2 regions of the Streptomyces sp. NPDC033221 genome follow, and region 1 is predicted to be linked to the other one. Evidence: riboswitches for the same ligand, from Rfam matches in the RefSeq annotation. Region 1 holds a riboswitch; the other holds the start of a gene.
The links. Region 1 has a riboswitch for S-adenosylmethionine ahead of thrC (threonine synthase). Riboswitches for the same ligand answer to the same signal wherever they lie in the genome.

Region 1 (7,715 bases):
ATGGCGATGTCGCCGAGCATGGCCTTGCGGCGGTCGCCGAAGCCCGGGGCCTTGACGGCGACGGACTTGAAGGTGCCGCGGATCTTGTTGACGACCAGGGTCGACAGGGCCTCGCCCTCGACGTCCTCGGCGATGATCAGCAGCGGCTTGCCCGACTGCATGACCTTCTCCAGCAGCGGAAGGAGGTCCTTCACGTTGGAGATCTTCGAGTTGACGATGAGGATGTACGGGTCGTCGAGCGACGCCTCCATACGCTCCATGTCGGTGGCGAAGTACGCCGAGATGTAGCCCTTGTCGAAGCGCATACCCTCGGTGAGCTCCAGCTCCAGACCGAAGGTCTGGGACTCCTCGACGGTGATGACGCCTTCCTTGCCGACCTTGTCCATGGCCTCGGCGATCAGCTCGCCGATCTGGGTGTCGGCGGCGGAGATGGAGGCGGTCGAAGCGATCTGCTCCTTGGTCTCCACGTCCTTGGCCTGCTCCAGCAGGGCGGCGGAGACGGCCTCGACGGCGCGCTCGATGCCGCGCTTGAGGGCCATCGGGTTGGCGCCGGCGGCCACGTTGCGCAGGCCCTCGCGGACCAGGGCCTGGGCCAGGACGGTCGCGGTCGTCGTGCCGTCACCGGCGACGTCGTCCGTCTTCTTCGCGACCTCCTTGACCAGCTCGGCGCCGATCTTCTCGTACGGGTCCTCGAGCTCGATCTCCTTGGCGATGGACACACCATCGTTGGTGATCGTGGGGGCGCCCCACTTCTTCTCGAGGACGACGTTGCGGCCCTTGGGGCCAAGGGTGACCTTGACGGCGTCGGCGAGCTGGTTCATCCCGCGCTCGAGACCGCGCCGTGCCTCCTCGTCGAACGCGATGATCTTGGCCATGTGAAGTGGTCCTCCCGGACTGGGGGTCCCCCCGGACTGCGTCTGGGGGAGGGTGGATACTCCGGACCGCGCTGGCGCCCGCGACGGACGGTCTGCGAGCCGGTGGTTCCTTGCCCCACCTGCCCGCGGACCTCACCGAGTCGGTCCTTAGCTGTCACTCTCACTCGTAGAGTGCTAACGCAATGATTAGCACTCGGCCCAGGAGAGTGCAAGCGGCTTGGAGGAGCTTCCCCTTCGGGGGCCGGGTGTCAAACCGCACCCGTCCGGGTGAGCCGACGCTCCCTTGTACAGCCCACCCAAACACAGAAGGCCCGCGCCCCCACAAGGGGACGCGGGCCTTCGACGCAGCAGTCGGTCGGCGCTTCAGCCGGCCACGCGGACCATGTCCGCCTGCGGCCCTTTCTGGCCCTGCGAGATCTCGAACTCGACCCGCTGACCCTCCTCAAGGGTGCGGTAACCGTCCATCTGGATCGCGCTGTAGTGGACGAATACATCCGCACCACCGTCGACCGCGATGAAGCCGTACCCCTTCTCCGCGTTGAACCACTTGACGGTGCCCTGAGCCATGCCTAACTCCCCTATTACTGGCCCTTGCACAGGACCGCACTCCGCGGACCCGGGTCAGACCTCACCCCCCGACAGGAGGGGGTGTGCGCCGGAACGCGTCGACCGCCGCTGAATGTATCTGTCCAACTGCCCAGCGCAACAGGTCAGTCGGACGAGAATTCTGCTCGCGAACAATCGCAAATACAGGGAGAAATGCCCTTGTTCCAGGGCAAGTCGGGCCGGGCAAAAGCTCACCAACGCGACAAATCATGTCCACACTTCGCGCACAACTTGCCGGGGTCTCTTATGCCTCCGGCACGCGCTCAACGGGGGAACGCCTCAACTGTATCGCCTTTAACAAGACGGAATCACCCCGTCCGCTTCGTGCCGGACGGGGTGATTTCAGCCGTTGGCCCGGGGATGGGCCGAAAAAGATCGTCGGGCCTCCCAGGCGGGCGGCTCAGCAGCCGCCGGCCACCGCCGGGATGATCGAGACGCCCGCGCCGTCCGGCGTCGGCGTCGCCAGGCCCTGCTCGAAGCGCACGTCGTCGTCGTTGACGTACACGTTCACGAAGCGGCGCAGCTTGCCCGTGTCGTCCAGAACGCGGGCCGCGATGCCGGCGTGGTTCTTCTCCAGATCCTTGATGACCTCGGAGAGCGTCGCCCCCTCGGCGGGGACCTCGGACTGGCCGCCGGTGTAGGTGCGCAGGATGGTCGGGATGCGGACGTTGACGCTCATGATGTGCTGCCTTCCAGCTTGCGGGAGGGGTGCGTAGGGGCGCGGGCGCGCCGGTGGGCGCTGGCGCGGACGGAGGCGCGCCGACGCGTACCGGTGTGTGCCGACGCGTACGGATGCGTACGGCCGCGCACGGGTGTGCGGGGCCACGCGCGGCGGTCAGCCCGCCAGACCGGCGGCGCGGAACGCGTCCAGGCTCGGCCGGATGGTGGCCGTGGGCCCGGTCGTCGGCGCGACGGCGTCCAGCGTCTTGAGCCCGTCGCCGGTGTTCAGCACGACGGTGGTCAGCGCCGGGTCGAGCAGGCCGTCCTCGATCAGCTTCTTCGTGACGCCCACGGTCACCCCGCCGGCGGTCTCGGCGAAGATGCCCTCGGTGCGGGCCAGCAGCTTGATCGCATCGACCACCTGCTCGTCGTTGACGTCCTCGACCGCGCCGCCGGTGCGCCGGGCGATGTCGAGCACGTACGGGCCGTCGGCCGGGTTGCCGATGGCCAGCGACTTGGCGATGGTGTCGGGCTTCTGCGGCCGTACGACGTCGTGGCCCGCCTTGAAGGCCGTGGAGACCGGGGAGCAGCCCTCGGCCTGGGCGCCGAAGATCTTGTACGGCCTGTCCTCGACCAGGCCGAGCGCGATCAGCTCCTTCAGCCCCTTGTCGATCTTCGTGAGCTGGGAGCCGGAGGCGATCGGGATGACGATCTGGTCCGGCAGCCGCCAGCCGAGCTGCTCGCAGATCTCGTAGGCGAGGGTCTTGGAGCCCTCGCCGTAGTACGGGCGAAGGTTCACGTTGACGAAGCCCCAGCCCTCGCCGAGCGGGTCGCCGATCAGCTCCGAGCAGAAGCGGTTGACGTCGTCGTAGTTGCCCTCGATGCCGACCAGCTCGCCGCCGTAGACCGCGGCCATGACGACCTTGCCCGCCTCCAGGTCGTGCGGGATGAACACACAGGAGCGGAAGCCGGCGCGGGCCGCCGCGGCGCCGACCGCGCCCGCGAGGTTGCCGGTGGAGGAGCAGGACAGGGTGGTGAAGCCGAAGGCGCGGGCGGCCTCGACGGCGATGGCGACGACCCGGTCCTTGAAGGAGTGCGTCGGGTTGCCGGAGTCGTCCTTGACGTACAGGCCGCCGGTGACGCCCAGCTCACGGGCCAGGTTGTCGGCCTTGACCAGCTTGGTCAGACCGGGGTTGAGGTTCGGCTTGTCCGCGACGTCGGCCGGGACGGGCAGCAGCGGCGCGTAGCGCCAGATGCTGTTGGGGCCCGCCTCGATCTGCTTGCGCAGGCTCTCGGGGTCGCCGGCCGGCAGGTCGTACGCCACCTCCAGCGGCCCGAAACAGGACGCGCAGGCGAAGATCGGTCCGAGGCCGAAGCGCTCGCCGCACTCGCGGCAGGACAGCGCGGCGGCCGGGCCCAGGGAAACGGTGGCGGAAGTGGTGCTTTCAACGGATTGCACAGCCATGGAGGCGAGGCCCTTTCTCCTCATCTTCCTCGCGACGCATCTCGCCGCGAGACGGATTTGGCACCTTCCCTAGCCGGGAGCCTCGCGCGCCGCACGCTGTGCGGCGACGGAGACCGGCTGGAGGGTTGCCGGGGCTTCAACGGGCCGTATCCCTCTGCCCCTCTGGATGAGCGGTATGGCGCTGGGCCGGAACCCAGGCGTTTGTCGCGACCCCGGCATGTCCGGGGCGATCGCGTTGTTCAAGACTGTAGCCGAAGGGATGGGCGGTCGAGACAGCCGTCCGCACCGCGAGATGGATCACATCGCTGGTCCGGGGACGAAGGAGACGCGCACGTGCTGGAAGAGGTGGAGCGCTGGCTGGCCAGCCGGTCCTGGTCGGCCGCGGACCGCCCGCTCGACCGGCTGCTGGCCGCGAAGCGCGAGACGGGGCAGACGGTCTCCGTCGTGCTGCCGGCGCTCGACGAGGAGGCGACGGTCGGCGCGATCGTCGAGGCGATCCGTACGGAGCTGATGACGCCGTCGGTGCCGCTCGTCGACGAGCTGGTGGTGCTGGACTCCGGTTCCACGGACGGCACGGCCAAGGTCGCGGCCGAGGCGGGCGCGCGGGTCGTCCACCGGGACGAGGTGCTGCCGCGGCTGCCCGCGCTGCCGGGCAAGGGCGAGGTGCTGTGGCGCTCCCTGCTGGCCACCGGCGGTGACATCGTCTGCTTCGTCGACGCCGACCTGCGCGAGTTCGACGCCGGCTTCGTCTCCGGGATCGTCGGCCCGCTGCTGACCGACCCGGGCGTGCAGTTCGTCAAGGGCATGTACGACCGTCCGCTGGGCGAGGCGGCGGGCCAGGGCGGCCGGGTCACCGAGCTGGTCGCCCGGCCGCTGCTGAACCTGCACTGGCCGCAGCTCGCCGGGTTCGTGCAGCCGCTGGGCGGGGAGTACGCGGCGCGCCGGTCGCTGCTGGAGCGGCTGCCGTTCCCGGTCGGGTACGGCGTGGAGCTGGGCCTGCTGGTCGACGCGCTGCACACGGCCGGGCTGGACGCGCTGGCCCAGGTCGACGTCGGCGTGCGCAAGCACCGCCACCAGGGCGGCCAGGCGCTCGGCAGGATGGCGGCGGCGATCTACCGCACCGCGCAGCTGCGGCTGGCCCGCGGCCACCTGGTGCGCCCGCGGCTGACCCAGTTCGAGCGCGGCGAGGCGGGCTTCGTGCCGCGCACCTGGGACGTGGACACCGAGGAGCGGCCGCCGATGGCGGAGATACCGGAGTACGCGGCGCGCCGCGCGGCGTGACGCCACCGGTCCGGAGCCCGTTTCCGGCGCGGCGGAAACCGTGACGTTCCGCCTACGCTCCGCACGTTTGAGCGGATCGGTGGCGGGCTAGTCTCGCAACATGGTCTCCGAGCGTTCTGGTGCCAAGGTCCTCGTCGCGTCCAACCGCGGCCCGGTCTCGTACGGGAAGGGGGAGGACGGCACGCTGACCGCCAAACGCGGCGGTGGCGGGCTGGTCTCCGGCCTCTCCGCCATCGGGCCCGACGCCGGGGCGGTGTGGGTGTGCGCCGCCCTCGGGGACGGCGACCGTGAGGCCGCCCGGCGCAGCGGCGGCCACCTGGACACCGCCGACACGGGCGGCCGGCACGTACGCATGCTGGACATCCCCGCCGATGTCTTCACCGATGCCTACAACGGCATCGCGAACTCGGTGCTCTGGTTCGTCCACCACATGCTCTACCAGACGCCGCTGGACCCGTCCTTCGACGACGGCTTCCGCGCGCAGTGGGCGTCGTACGAGGCGTACAACGCGGCCTTCGCGGACGCGCTCGCCCACGAGGCCGCGCCCGGCGCCGTCGTCCTCGTGCAGGACTACCACCTCACGCTGGTGCCCGGCCTGCTCCGCGCCCGCCGCCCCGACCTGCGCATCGGGCACTTCTCACACACACCGTGGGCGCCCGCGGACTACTTCCGGATGCTGCCGGACGACGTGGCCGAGGCGGTGCTGCTCGGGATGCTGGGCGGCGACCGCGCCGCGTTCCTGACGCGGCGCTGGGCCGAGGCGTTCGCGGAGTGCTGCACGGCGGTGCTGGGCGCCGAGGTGCGGCGGGACGCGGACGGAGAGCTGAGCGTCGTCCATGAGGGCCGGACGACCCGGCTCGGTGTGCACGGACTCGGCGCGGACGCGGAGTTCCTGCGGGAGCGCGCGCACCGCCCGGACGTGGACGAGCGGCTGGCGGCGCTGCGGGAGCAGATCGGCGGCCCGGACCGCAAGACGATCGTGCGGGTGGACCGTACGGAACTGTCCAAGAACATCGTGCGCGGGCTGCGCGCCTACCGGGCACTGCTGGCCGGGCACCCCGAGTGGCGCGAACAGGTCGTGCACATCGCGTTCGCCTACCCCTCCCGCCAGGACCTGGAGGTCTACCGCGCCTACACCGACGAGGTCGGGCGGCTGGCCGAGGAGATCAACGAGGAGTACGGCACCCCGGGCTGGCAGCCGGTCGTGCTGCACGTGAAGGACGACTTCGCCCGGTCGCTGGCCGCCTACCGGATCGCCGACGTGGCGCTGGTCAACCCGATCAGGGACGGGATGAACCTGGTCGCCAAGGAGGTCCCGGTGATCTCCGAGGCAGGCTGCGCGCTGGTGCTGTCCCGGGAGGCCGGGGCGTACGCGGAGCTGGGCGAGGACGCGGTCTGCGTCAACCCGTACGACATCTCGGCCACCGCCCGCGCGCTGCACGAGGCGCTGTCCATGGAGGACGGCGAGCGGGCCGAGCGCACGAAGCGGCTGGCCGCGGCGGCCACCGCGCTGCCGCCGGACCGCTGGTTCCTCCAGCAGCTGCGGGCGCTGGAACGCTGACCCGCCCGGCGCCCGCGGACCGCAGCCGTCAGGCGGGCGCCCCCAGCCGGTCCGCGAGGGCGTGCAGCAGCCCGACGACGCCCGGCGGGCCGTCGACGACCAGGTCCGCCCGGCCGGCCAGCTCGGCGACCTCCGCGCTGCCGCTGCACACCAGCACCCCGGCCAGGCCGTCCGAGCGCAGCTTGTCCACGGCGGAGTAGGCGGCGAGGTCGCCGAGGTCGTCGCCGCCGTACAGGACGGTGGCGGCGCCGGTCTCGCGTACGTACTCGGCGAGCGCGACGCCCTTGTCCATGCCGGGCGGGCGCAGTTCGAGGACGTAGCGGCCGGGTTCGACGATCAGACCGTGCCGTTCGGCGAGCGCGTACAGCGGCTCGCGCAGCAGCTCGAACGCGGCCTGCGGGTCCTCGGCGCGGCGGGTGTGCACGGCGATGGCGCGGCCCTTGTCCTCCACCCAGGAGGCATGCCAGGCGCCCAGCTTGTCCAGCACGCCGGGGAGTTCGGCCTGGACGGCGGCGACACCGGGCGGCGGCGCGGGGGCGCGCACCGTGCCGGTCGCCGCGTCCCAGCGCTCGGCGCCGTAGCCGCCGAGGACCACGAGCTGTTCCAGGCCCGGCGCGTCCGTGAACCCGCCGAGGCGGACCGCGACGCCCGCCGGGCGGCCGGTGATCACCACCACCGAGCACAGCAGCGGCGCGAGGCGGGCGAGCGCCGCCACGGCACCGGGGTGCGCGCGGGCTTTCTCCGGGTCGGGCACGATGCCGGCGAGCGTGCCGTCGAAGTCGAGAGCGATCACGGCCCGGCCGGGGCTGTCCAGCAGCGCGGCGAGGCCGTCCCGGCCCGCATCGGTGACCGGCGTCGGCAAGGAGTTCGGGGTGCTGCCCATGGCGACGACATTACCGGTCGTGCGCGGGGGCGTGCCGGGCGTACGGGCGCATCGGGACAGCCGGGGTGGGGACGGGGTGCGGCCGAGGGCGGCCGAGGCGCGGTCTGCAACCGAGGTGCGGTCGGCGGGCGCGGGCCGGGGCCGGCGGGGCGGTGGCCGGGGGCCTGCGGTGACCGTGGGGCCGTGGGCTCGGCCGGGGCCGTGGCTCAGCGGCGGCTGCGCCGGGCCTCGCGTACGCGGCGCAGCCGGTTGACCGTGACCGGGTCGTGGGCGAGCGCCCGCGGGTCGTCCAGCAGGGCGTTCAGCAGCTGGTAGTAGCGGGTCGGCGAGATGCCGAGCCGCTCGCGGATGACCCGCTCCTTGGCGCCCGGCCGGGGCCAGGAG
Region 2 (7,715 bases), on a different contig from region 1:
GGTTTCGGCACCAGCAGGAGACGAATCCAGGAGTGTGGACCATGAACGTTGCGACCCCGAATGGCGGCGACAGCGTGGCGGCCCGCACCTGGCCGGGTGTGCTGGAAGCCCTCCTCCAGGGCCGTGACCTGGGCGCCGACGACACCGCCTGGGCGATGGACCGGATCATGCGCGGCGAGGCCACCGACGCGCAGATCGCCGGGTTCGCGGTCGCGCTGCGGGCCAAGGGCGAGACCGTCGCGGAGATCTCCGGCCTGGTACGGGCCATGTACGCGCACGCCAACCTCATCGAGGTGCCGGGCCCGAGCGTGGACATCGTCGGCACCGGCGGCGACGGCGCCAAGACCGTCAACATCTCCACCATGTCCTCGATCGTGGTGGCCGGCACCGGCGCGAAGGTCGTCAAGCACGGCAACCGCGCCGCCTCGTCCGCCAGCGGCGCGTCCGACGTGCTGGAGAAGCTGGGCGTGAACCTGGACCTCACCCCGCGCCGGGTCGTCGAGGTTGCCGAGGAGGCCGGGATCACCTTCTGCTTCGCGGTCAAGTTCCACCCGTCGCTGCGGCACGTGGCCCCCGCCCGGCGCGAACTGGGCATCCGTACGACGTTCAACGTACTGGGCCCGCTGACCAACCCGGCGAAGGTACGCGCCCAGGCCACCGGCGTCGCCGACGCGCGGATGGCGCCGATCCTGGCCGGCGTGCTCGCCGAACGCGGCTCCAGTGCACTGGTCTTCCGGGGCGACGACGGGCTGGACGAGCTGACCACCACGGCCACGTCGAAGGTCTGGGTCGTACGGGACGGCGGCGTACGCGAGGAGACCTTCGACCCGCGGGACGTCGGCATCGCCCTGGTGCCGGTCGAGGCGCTGCGCGGCGCCGACGCCTCGTACAACGCGGACGTGGCACGCCGCCTGCTGGGCGGCGAGCCCGGCCCGGTGCGGGACGCGGTGCTGCTCAACTCGGCGGCGGCCCTGGTGGCCCTGGAGCCGACGGCGGCGCCGCTGACCGAGCAGATCGCCGCGGGCATCGCCAAGGCCGCCGAAGCCATCGACTCGGGAGCGGCCCGCCGGGCGCTGGAGCGGTGGGTGGCGGCCAGCAACGCCTGAGACGGCCGTGGTGTGACGCAAGGCTCGGTCCGGCATACGGACCGGGCCTTGCGTGCTTCCGATCGTGTGGCATGATTCTGCCCAGGTCACGAGTGACAGCGACTACGGCCCCGGCCCGCTGTCCGGCAACCCTCCGTCCGTGGCGGGGTGCCCCGGGTGATGACCAGGTCGCAGGCAGCGAGGTCTGCGGCAAGCGCGGATCCCTCGTGCCAGGGATCCTGGTCCTTGAGGGAGATCTCCCGTGTTGCAGCGAATGCGTTAGGGCCGTCCGGCCCCGTTTTCCGCACCCCTTTTTCCTTTCACCGCTGTCGGCCGGCCCCGCTTTCGCGTGCGCGCCCCGCAGCGAAGTCGCCCTGCCTCCACGGGAGTTCGCCATGCCTGTTTCCGCTGCCGCCACCACCGATGCCGCCGTCTGCACCCCGCTGCCCGTGCTGGGCCGGGACGTGCTGGTCCCGCTCGTCACGGGCGGTGAGGTCGAGTACGCCGCGCTGGACATCGCCGCCAGCGCCCCGGCGCTCCAGCGCGTCTGGGACGACGTGGCCGCGTACGCCCCGTACTACGGCAGCGTGCACCGCGGGGCGGGCTACCTCTCGCAGCTGTCCACCGACCTGTTCGAGAACAGCCGGGCGGCGGTGGCTGACTTCCTCGGCTGCCGGGAGGCCGACCAGGTGGTCTTCACCCGCTCCACCACCGACTCGCTGAACCTGCTGGCCGCCGTGCTGCCCGCACACACCCGGGTGTTCGTCTTCGAGACCGAGCACCACGCCTCGCTGCTGCCCTGGGAACAGCGCGCGGACGCCGAGGTGACGTACCTGGACGCGCCCCGCACCCCGCAGCAGGCGGTGGACACGCTGGAGCGGGCGCTGGCGGAGCGCGAGCCGTACAAGAACGCTCTGGTCTGCGTGACGGGTGCTTCCAATGTGACCGGTGAGCTGTGGCCCGTACGGGAGCTGGCCGCCGCGGCACACGCGCACGGCGCGCGGATCGTCCTCGACGCCGCGCAGCTCGCGCCGCACCACCCGGTCGACATCGCCGAGCTGGACGTGGACTGGGTCGCCTTCTCCGGCCACAAGCTGTACGCGCCCTTCGGGGCCGGTGTGCTGGCCGGGCGCGCAGACTGGCTCCAGGACGCGGAGCCGTATCTGGCGGGCGGCGGCGCCAGCCGCACGGTCGCGCGCCGCGCCGACGGCGGGGTGGACGTCGACTGGCACACCACCGCGGCCCGCCACGAGGCCGGCTCGCCCAACGTCATCGGCGTCTACGCCATCGCCGCCGCCTGCAAGGCACTCACCGAGGCGGGCTTCGAGAACCTGGTGGCCCGGGAGCAGCAGCTCGTCGAGCGGGTGCGGGCGGGCCTCGCCGAGGTGCCCGAGGTGACCGTGCTCTCGCTGTTCGGCGACGACGCGCCGCGGGTGGGCGTGCTGTCCTTCGTCGTCCGGGGCTGGAACAGCTCGCACTTCGCGGCGGCGCTCTCCGCGGAGTACGGCATCGGCGTGCGCGACGGGCTGTTCTGCGCGCATCCCCTCGTACGGACCCTGCTCGGCGCCGAGTCCCAGGCCCCGGGGGAGTGCGGGGCGCCCGAAGGGGCACCGGGTGAGCAGAGCCTGAACGCCATCCGGGTGAGCTTCGGGGCCGGTACGCCCGACGAGCACGTGGACCGCTTCGTCCGGGCCGTCAAGGAACTGGTGACGCAGGGCGCGCGGTGGAGCTACCGCACCGAGGACGGGCGCTGCGTGCCGGACACCGCGGCGTAGCCCTGCTGGTCCGCCCGCGTCGCGGCGCTCCGCTGTCCGGGCGCCGCGGCGCGGGTTTCGTGTGCGGTGGCGGTCCGGGTCAGGCGTCCAGGCCGATCGCGAAGGCCGCCTCCAGGTCGTGCTGGGAGTACGTGCGGAACGCGATGTGCGTCTCGGTGGAGGCGACGCCCGGGACCTTGCTGATCCGGCCGGGGATGACGTCGGCCAGGTCGTCGTGGTTGGCCACCCGCACCATGGCGATCAGGTCGTGCGCACCGGTGACCGAGTAGACCTCGCTCACGCCCTCCAGCGCGGCGATCTTCTCCGCGATCTCCGGGATCTGGTCCACGCTGGTCTTGATGAGCACGATCGAAGTGATCACGGTTGGCTCTCTCCCTCGGCCGCCTGCTGCTTCGCCGTTCCGGCTGACCCCACACTACCGGGGGACGCGGCGGCGACCTCGGGCGGACAGGGGCTCGGCCGGTATCGCACCCAGGCGTACAGGAAGCCCACCGCGAAGCCGATGACGTGGGCGAGGTAGGCCACGCCCGGGGTGGCGGGGGCGCGCTGCGCGGCGATCCACTGGAGGACGAACCAGAACAGCAGCACGATCCACGCCGGGAAGCGCAGCGGCAGGAAGAAGAGGAACGGGTAGATGCTGGTGACGCGAGCCTTGGGGAAGAGGTACAGGAACGCGCCCAGCACTCCGGAGATCGCCCCGGAGGCGCCGACCAGGGTCTGTCCCGAGGAGGCGTGCGCGGCCGCGTAGCCCAGCAGCGCCAGGTAGCCGGTCACGAGGTAGAAGAGGGCGAAGGGCAGGCGTCCCATACGGATCTCGGCCATGCCCCCGAAGACGTACAGGAAGAGGACGTTGCCCAGCAGGTGCAGCCAGCTGCCGTGCGCGAACAGGGCGGTCAGCGGGGTGAGCAGAGCGCGCGGCGAGCCGCTCCACAGGTCGCGCGGGATGACGCCCCAGCGTTCGAAGTACGCGGTCTGTGCCTGGACGACGGCGTCGCCGGTGCCGTATATGCCGTTGAGGCCGGAGGCGGGCCCGACGACGAAGACCACGCAGCACAGGGCGATCAGGACGTTCGTCATGCGGGAGAACACGGTCAGCACCGAGCGGGCGCGGGGCGACCGGGGGAACAGGGGCGGGGCCGTCATGAAGTGATCATGGCGTAATGCGGGCAATCAGGACAGAGTGCCTCGCCGCGTCCCGCCTCCCGGGCGGGGCCGCGCCGTAAGGGCGTCAGGCCGTAGGGTAACGGGCAGTACCCGCGTACTTCCGCAGTCCGACGGCGCACCGCGGGAAGCCCCCGAACGACCGCACGAGCCCCGCTCGCCCGAGCGTGACGAAAGAGGACCACACCATGGCTGTTCCCCTGCCGACGGACGGGACCCGGTGGCGCTGCACCCTGTGCGGCAACCTGACGCGCTTCGACGTGACCCGCCGCTCCGAGGCCGTGGAGTACCTCCACCTCGACCTCGCCGGGGAGCCGAAGGTGGAGGAACGCGAGGTGCTTAGTGAGAGCATCGAGTCCGTGCGCTGCCGCTGGTGCAACGCGGTCGACCAGATCGAGCTGGTCGACCGGCCGGACGCCGGCGCCTGAGTCGAGCGCCTGAGATCGGAGCGATGCAGCAGTGGTGGAGCGTCCAGAAGGGCCTGCGGGGGCGGGGCACGATGCCGAGGCCGGTACGGCCGAGGCGGACGAGGTGCTCGACCGTCCGCTGCCCGAGGGCGTGCGGCGCCGCGTCGTGGCGCTCACCGCGGAGTCCTTCGGCGGCCTGACGGTCGCCGAACTTCCGCCGCCACTGCGACAGTACGCGCGGTTCACCCCCAGCCGCCGGGCCAAGTTCGCGGGCAACGCGATGGCCGCGGCGCTGGAGAACGACGCGGTCTTCCGCCAGCGGATCGCCGGCCGGCTGCGCGAGGCACAGCCGGAACTGGCCGAGGCGCTGGACAGCGGCACCCCGCCCGCCGCCGCCGACCCGCTCGATGTCGCGGCGGCGGCCTATGTGCTGCGCCCCGAAGGCTGGGTCAAGCTGGTCGCCGCAGCCGGCGAGGAGGCGCAGCGCGCCCGCGCGGAACAGGCCGGCGAGGAGGCCGAACGCGAGCTGGCCGCGCTGCGCGAGGAGCTGACGCAGGCGCGCGCGCAGGCCCGCGCCGAGGCCGACCGCACCCGCGGCGACCTGGACGCGCTGCGCAAGGAGAACGAGTCGTTGCAGCGCAAGCTGCGGAGCGCGCTCAGTGACGTCAAGCGGGGCGAGGCGGCGGTGCGCAAGGCCGCGGCCGAGACGGAGTCCGTACGGGCCGCGGCGGCGCAGGAGAAGACCGCCGCCGACAGTGAGGCGCGCCGCCTCAAGGCCCGTATCGCGGAGGCCGAGGCGTCGCTGGAGGCCAGCCGCCGGGCCACGCGCGAGGGCCGCAGCGTCGAGGACATGCGGCTGCGGCTGCTGCTGGACACCGTCCTGGACGCCGCTCAGGGGCTGCGCCGGGAGCTGGCGCTGCCGCCCGCCGACACCCACCCGGCGGACACCGTCGACGCGGTGGCTCCGGGCAAGATGACGCCCAAGGACATCGCCACGCGCGCGCTGTCGGAGACCGATCCCGCTCTGCTGGACCAGCTGCTGGCGCTGCCGCAGGCCCATCTGGTGGTGGACGGGTACAACGTCACCAAGACCGGTTATCCGACGATGCCGTTGGACAAGCAGCGGCTGCGGCTGCTGGGCGGCCTCGCGGTGCTGGCCGCCCAGACCGGCGCGGAGATGACGTGTGTCTTCGACGGTGCGGAGCTGGCCGCGCCGGTGCTGCTCGCGCCGCCGCGCGGAGTCCGTGTCTTGTTCAGCAAGCCGGGTGTGACGGCCGATGAGCTGATCCGCCAGCTCGTGCGGGCCGAGCCGCCCGGCCGTCCGGTGGTGGTGGTCTCCACGGACCGCGAGGTGGCCGATGGTGTGGCCAAGGCGGGGGCGCGGCCGGTCGCATCGGCCCTGCTGCTCAAGCGACTTGCCCGTACCTGAGTCGTACGTTCTGTCCGTACGACTTGTCCGGAACGCACATCCCGGTGGGATCTGCGGGACTTATCCTTCTCGTGCGGCCGTGGGGGGATCCGCGGCCGGTGTGACGCGCGGGCCGGGGGTAAAGGTGTACCCATCAACGAGGTGGGTCATGCCTGCCGTCCGTGTCTGAGTGTCAAGTGACCATTACTGCCTGTGTGATGTTGGTAAAGGATGAGGAGCATCCAGCAGTTTTTTCCGTTGAGGATTTGAAGCGATCACAACTCGGTTACTAAGGTCAGGCCTCAACCCTTCATGCAGTTGATCATCCACCCGGGATGAACAGTGAAGGAACCGCCGAATCCGCGGTGTTCACGCGCGGAGCCGGGGTCCCGTACCCCCCACGCCCGGTAGGCGGCTGAAGGAAGAAGGAGCTCGCCTCCGTGGCGTCCCACCGTCGTCCCAAGCAGCCGAGCCGCACGCGCGTGACCGTCCTCACCGCGACCGCCGCGGCTGCCGTCGCCCTCTCGTCCCAGGCCGCCCACGCCGACCCGAAGCCGAAGAAGGAAGACGTCAAGTCCGAGGTCGACAAGCTCTACGAGCAGGCGGAGCAGGCCACCGAGAAGTACAACGGGGCCAAGGAGGACCAGGAGAAGCTCCAGAAGGAGGTCGACTCCCTCCAGGACAAGGTCGCCCGCGGCCAGGGCGAGCTGAACCAGCTCCGCAAGGGCCTCGGCGCCGTCGCCTCCGGCCAGTACCGCAGCGGCAGCATCGACCCGTCCGTGCAGCTCTTCCTCTCCGGTGACCCGGACACCTACCTCGACAAGGCCGCCACCCTCGACCAGTTGAGCGGCAAGCAGGCCGAGCAGCTCAAGACCATCGCGGACAAGCAGCGCCAGCTCGCGCAGGAGCGCTCGGAGGCCGCCGGCAAGATCAAGGACCTCTCGGCCACCCGCCAGGCACTGGGTGACAAGAAGGACGAGATCAAGGGCAAGCTCGCCAAGGCCCAGGAACTCCTCAACACGCTGACCGCCCAGGAGAAGCAGGCGCTGCAGCAGGAGGAGGACAAGAAGAACCGCTCCAGCCGCGGCAACGAGCGCCCCGACCTCGGCAACGACGTCCCCGCCTCGCAGCGCGGCGCCGCGGCCCTGTCCGCCGCCGCCTCCAAGATCGGCTCGCCCTACGTGTGGGGCGCCACCGGCCCCTCCTCGTTCGACTGCTCGGGCCTGACCTCCTGGGCGTACCAGCAGGCCGGCCAGGGCCTGCCGCGCACCTCGCAGGCGCAGGCCAACGCCGGTACCCGGATCGGCTCGCAGAGCGCGCTCAAGCCGGGCGACCTGGTGCTCTTCTACGGCGACCTGCACCACATCGGCCTGTACGCGGGCAACGGCCAGGTGCTGCACGCGCCGAAGCCGGGCGCGTCCGTGCGCTACGAGTCGATCAACAACATGCCCTTCCAGTTCGGCGTCCGCGTCTGACGTACGGCGGCCGGTTCCCGTGCTGACGGGACCCGGCCGGGTCATGCCGCCCGATCGGGCGAATTGCGGTGTCCGCCGCTGACTTCCCGCCCCGCCGGTGACCTGCACAGTCACCGGCGGGGCGGCTTTTTCCCTACCGGCGGCGGCCGTTGCGGGTCTTTGGCCGCGGGGCACCGGCGCCGTTACTGTCTGCCCTCGCAGCCGCCGGTCTGCGTCCGCCCGCCCCGGGCGGCAGGGGCTGCACGGAAGGGAGTGCGGCCTCACGTGGCGTCCCACCGCCGTGTCTCACAGTCCGGCCTGGCCGGTGCGACCAGGGCCACCGTCCTGTCCGCCGCCGCGGTCACCGCCGCCGCGGCCCTGTCCGCGGGAGCGGCCGGCGCCGCGCCGGGCCCGGCGCCCGCCGA

Region 2: linked by a shared signal. The riboswitch ahead of ACZ53K_RS02210 (aminotransferase class V-fold PLP-dependent enzyme) and the one ahead of thrC (threonine synthase) in region 1 are both predicted to bind S-adenosylmethionine.

The regions. Positions count from the first base shown of each region.
Region 1 is NZ_JBVIQN010000005.1:242,421-250,135, forward strand. Features, by position in the region: gene groL (chaperonin GroEL) at 1-875, opposite strand, end outside; gene ACZ53K_RS08730 (cold-shock protein) at 1,239-1,442, opposite strand; gene ACZ53K_RS08735 (MoaD/ThiS family protein) at 1,882-2,160, opposite strand; gene thrC (threonine synthase) at 2,317-3,606, opposite strand; SAM riboswitch class I at 3,624-3,779, opposite strand; gene ACZ53K_RS08745 (glucosyl-3-phosphoglycerate synthase) at 3,940-4,887, shown strand; gene ACZ53K_RS08750 (alpha,alpha-trehalose-phosphate synthase (UDP-forming)) at 4,988-6,448, shown strand; gene otsB (trehalose-phosphatase) at 6,477-7,331, opposite strand; gene ACZ53K_RS08760 (DUF3263 domain-containing protein) at 7,538-7,715, opposite strand, start outside.
Region 2 is NZ_JBVIQN010000002.1:16,353-24,067, forward strand. Features, by position in the region: gene trpD (anthranilate phosphoribosyltransferase) at 42-1,106, shown strand; SAM riboswitch class IV at 1,191-1,308, shown strand; gene ACZ53K_RS02210 (aminotransferase class V-fold PLP-dependent enzyme) at 1,481-2,860, shown strand; gene ACZ53K_RS02215 (Lrp/AsnC family transcriptional regulator) at 2,940-3,221, opposite strand; gene ACZ53K_RS02220 (rhomboid family intramembrane serine protease) at 3,218-3,937, opposite strand; gene ACZ53K_RS02225 (hypothetical protein) at 4,210-4,449, shown strand; gene ACZ53K_RS02230 (NYN domain-containing protein) at 4,484-5,857, shown strand; gene ACZ53K_RS02235 (C40 family peptidase) at 6,277-7,311, shown strand; gene ACZ53K_RS02240 (C40 family peptidase) at 7,576-7,715, shown strand, end outside.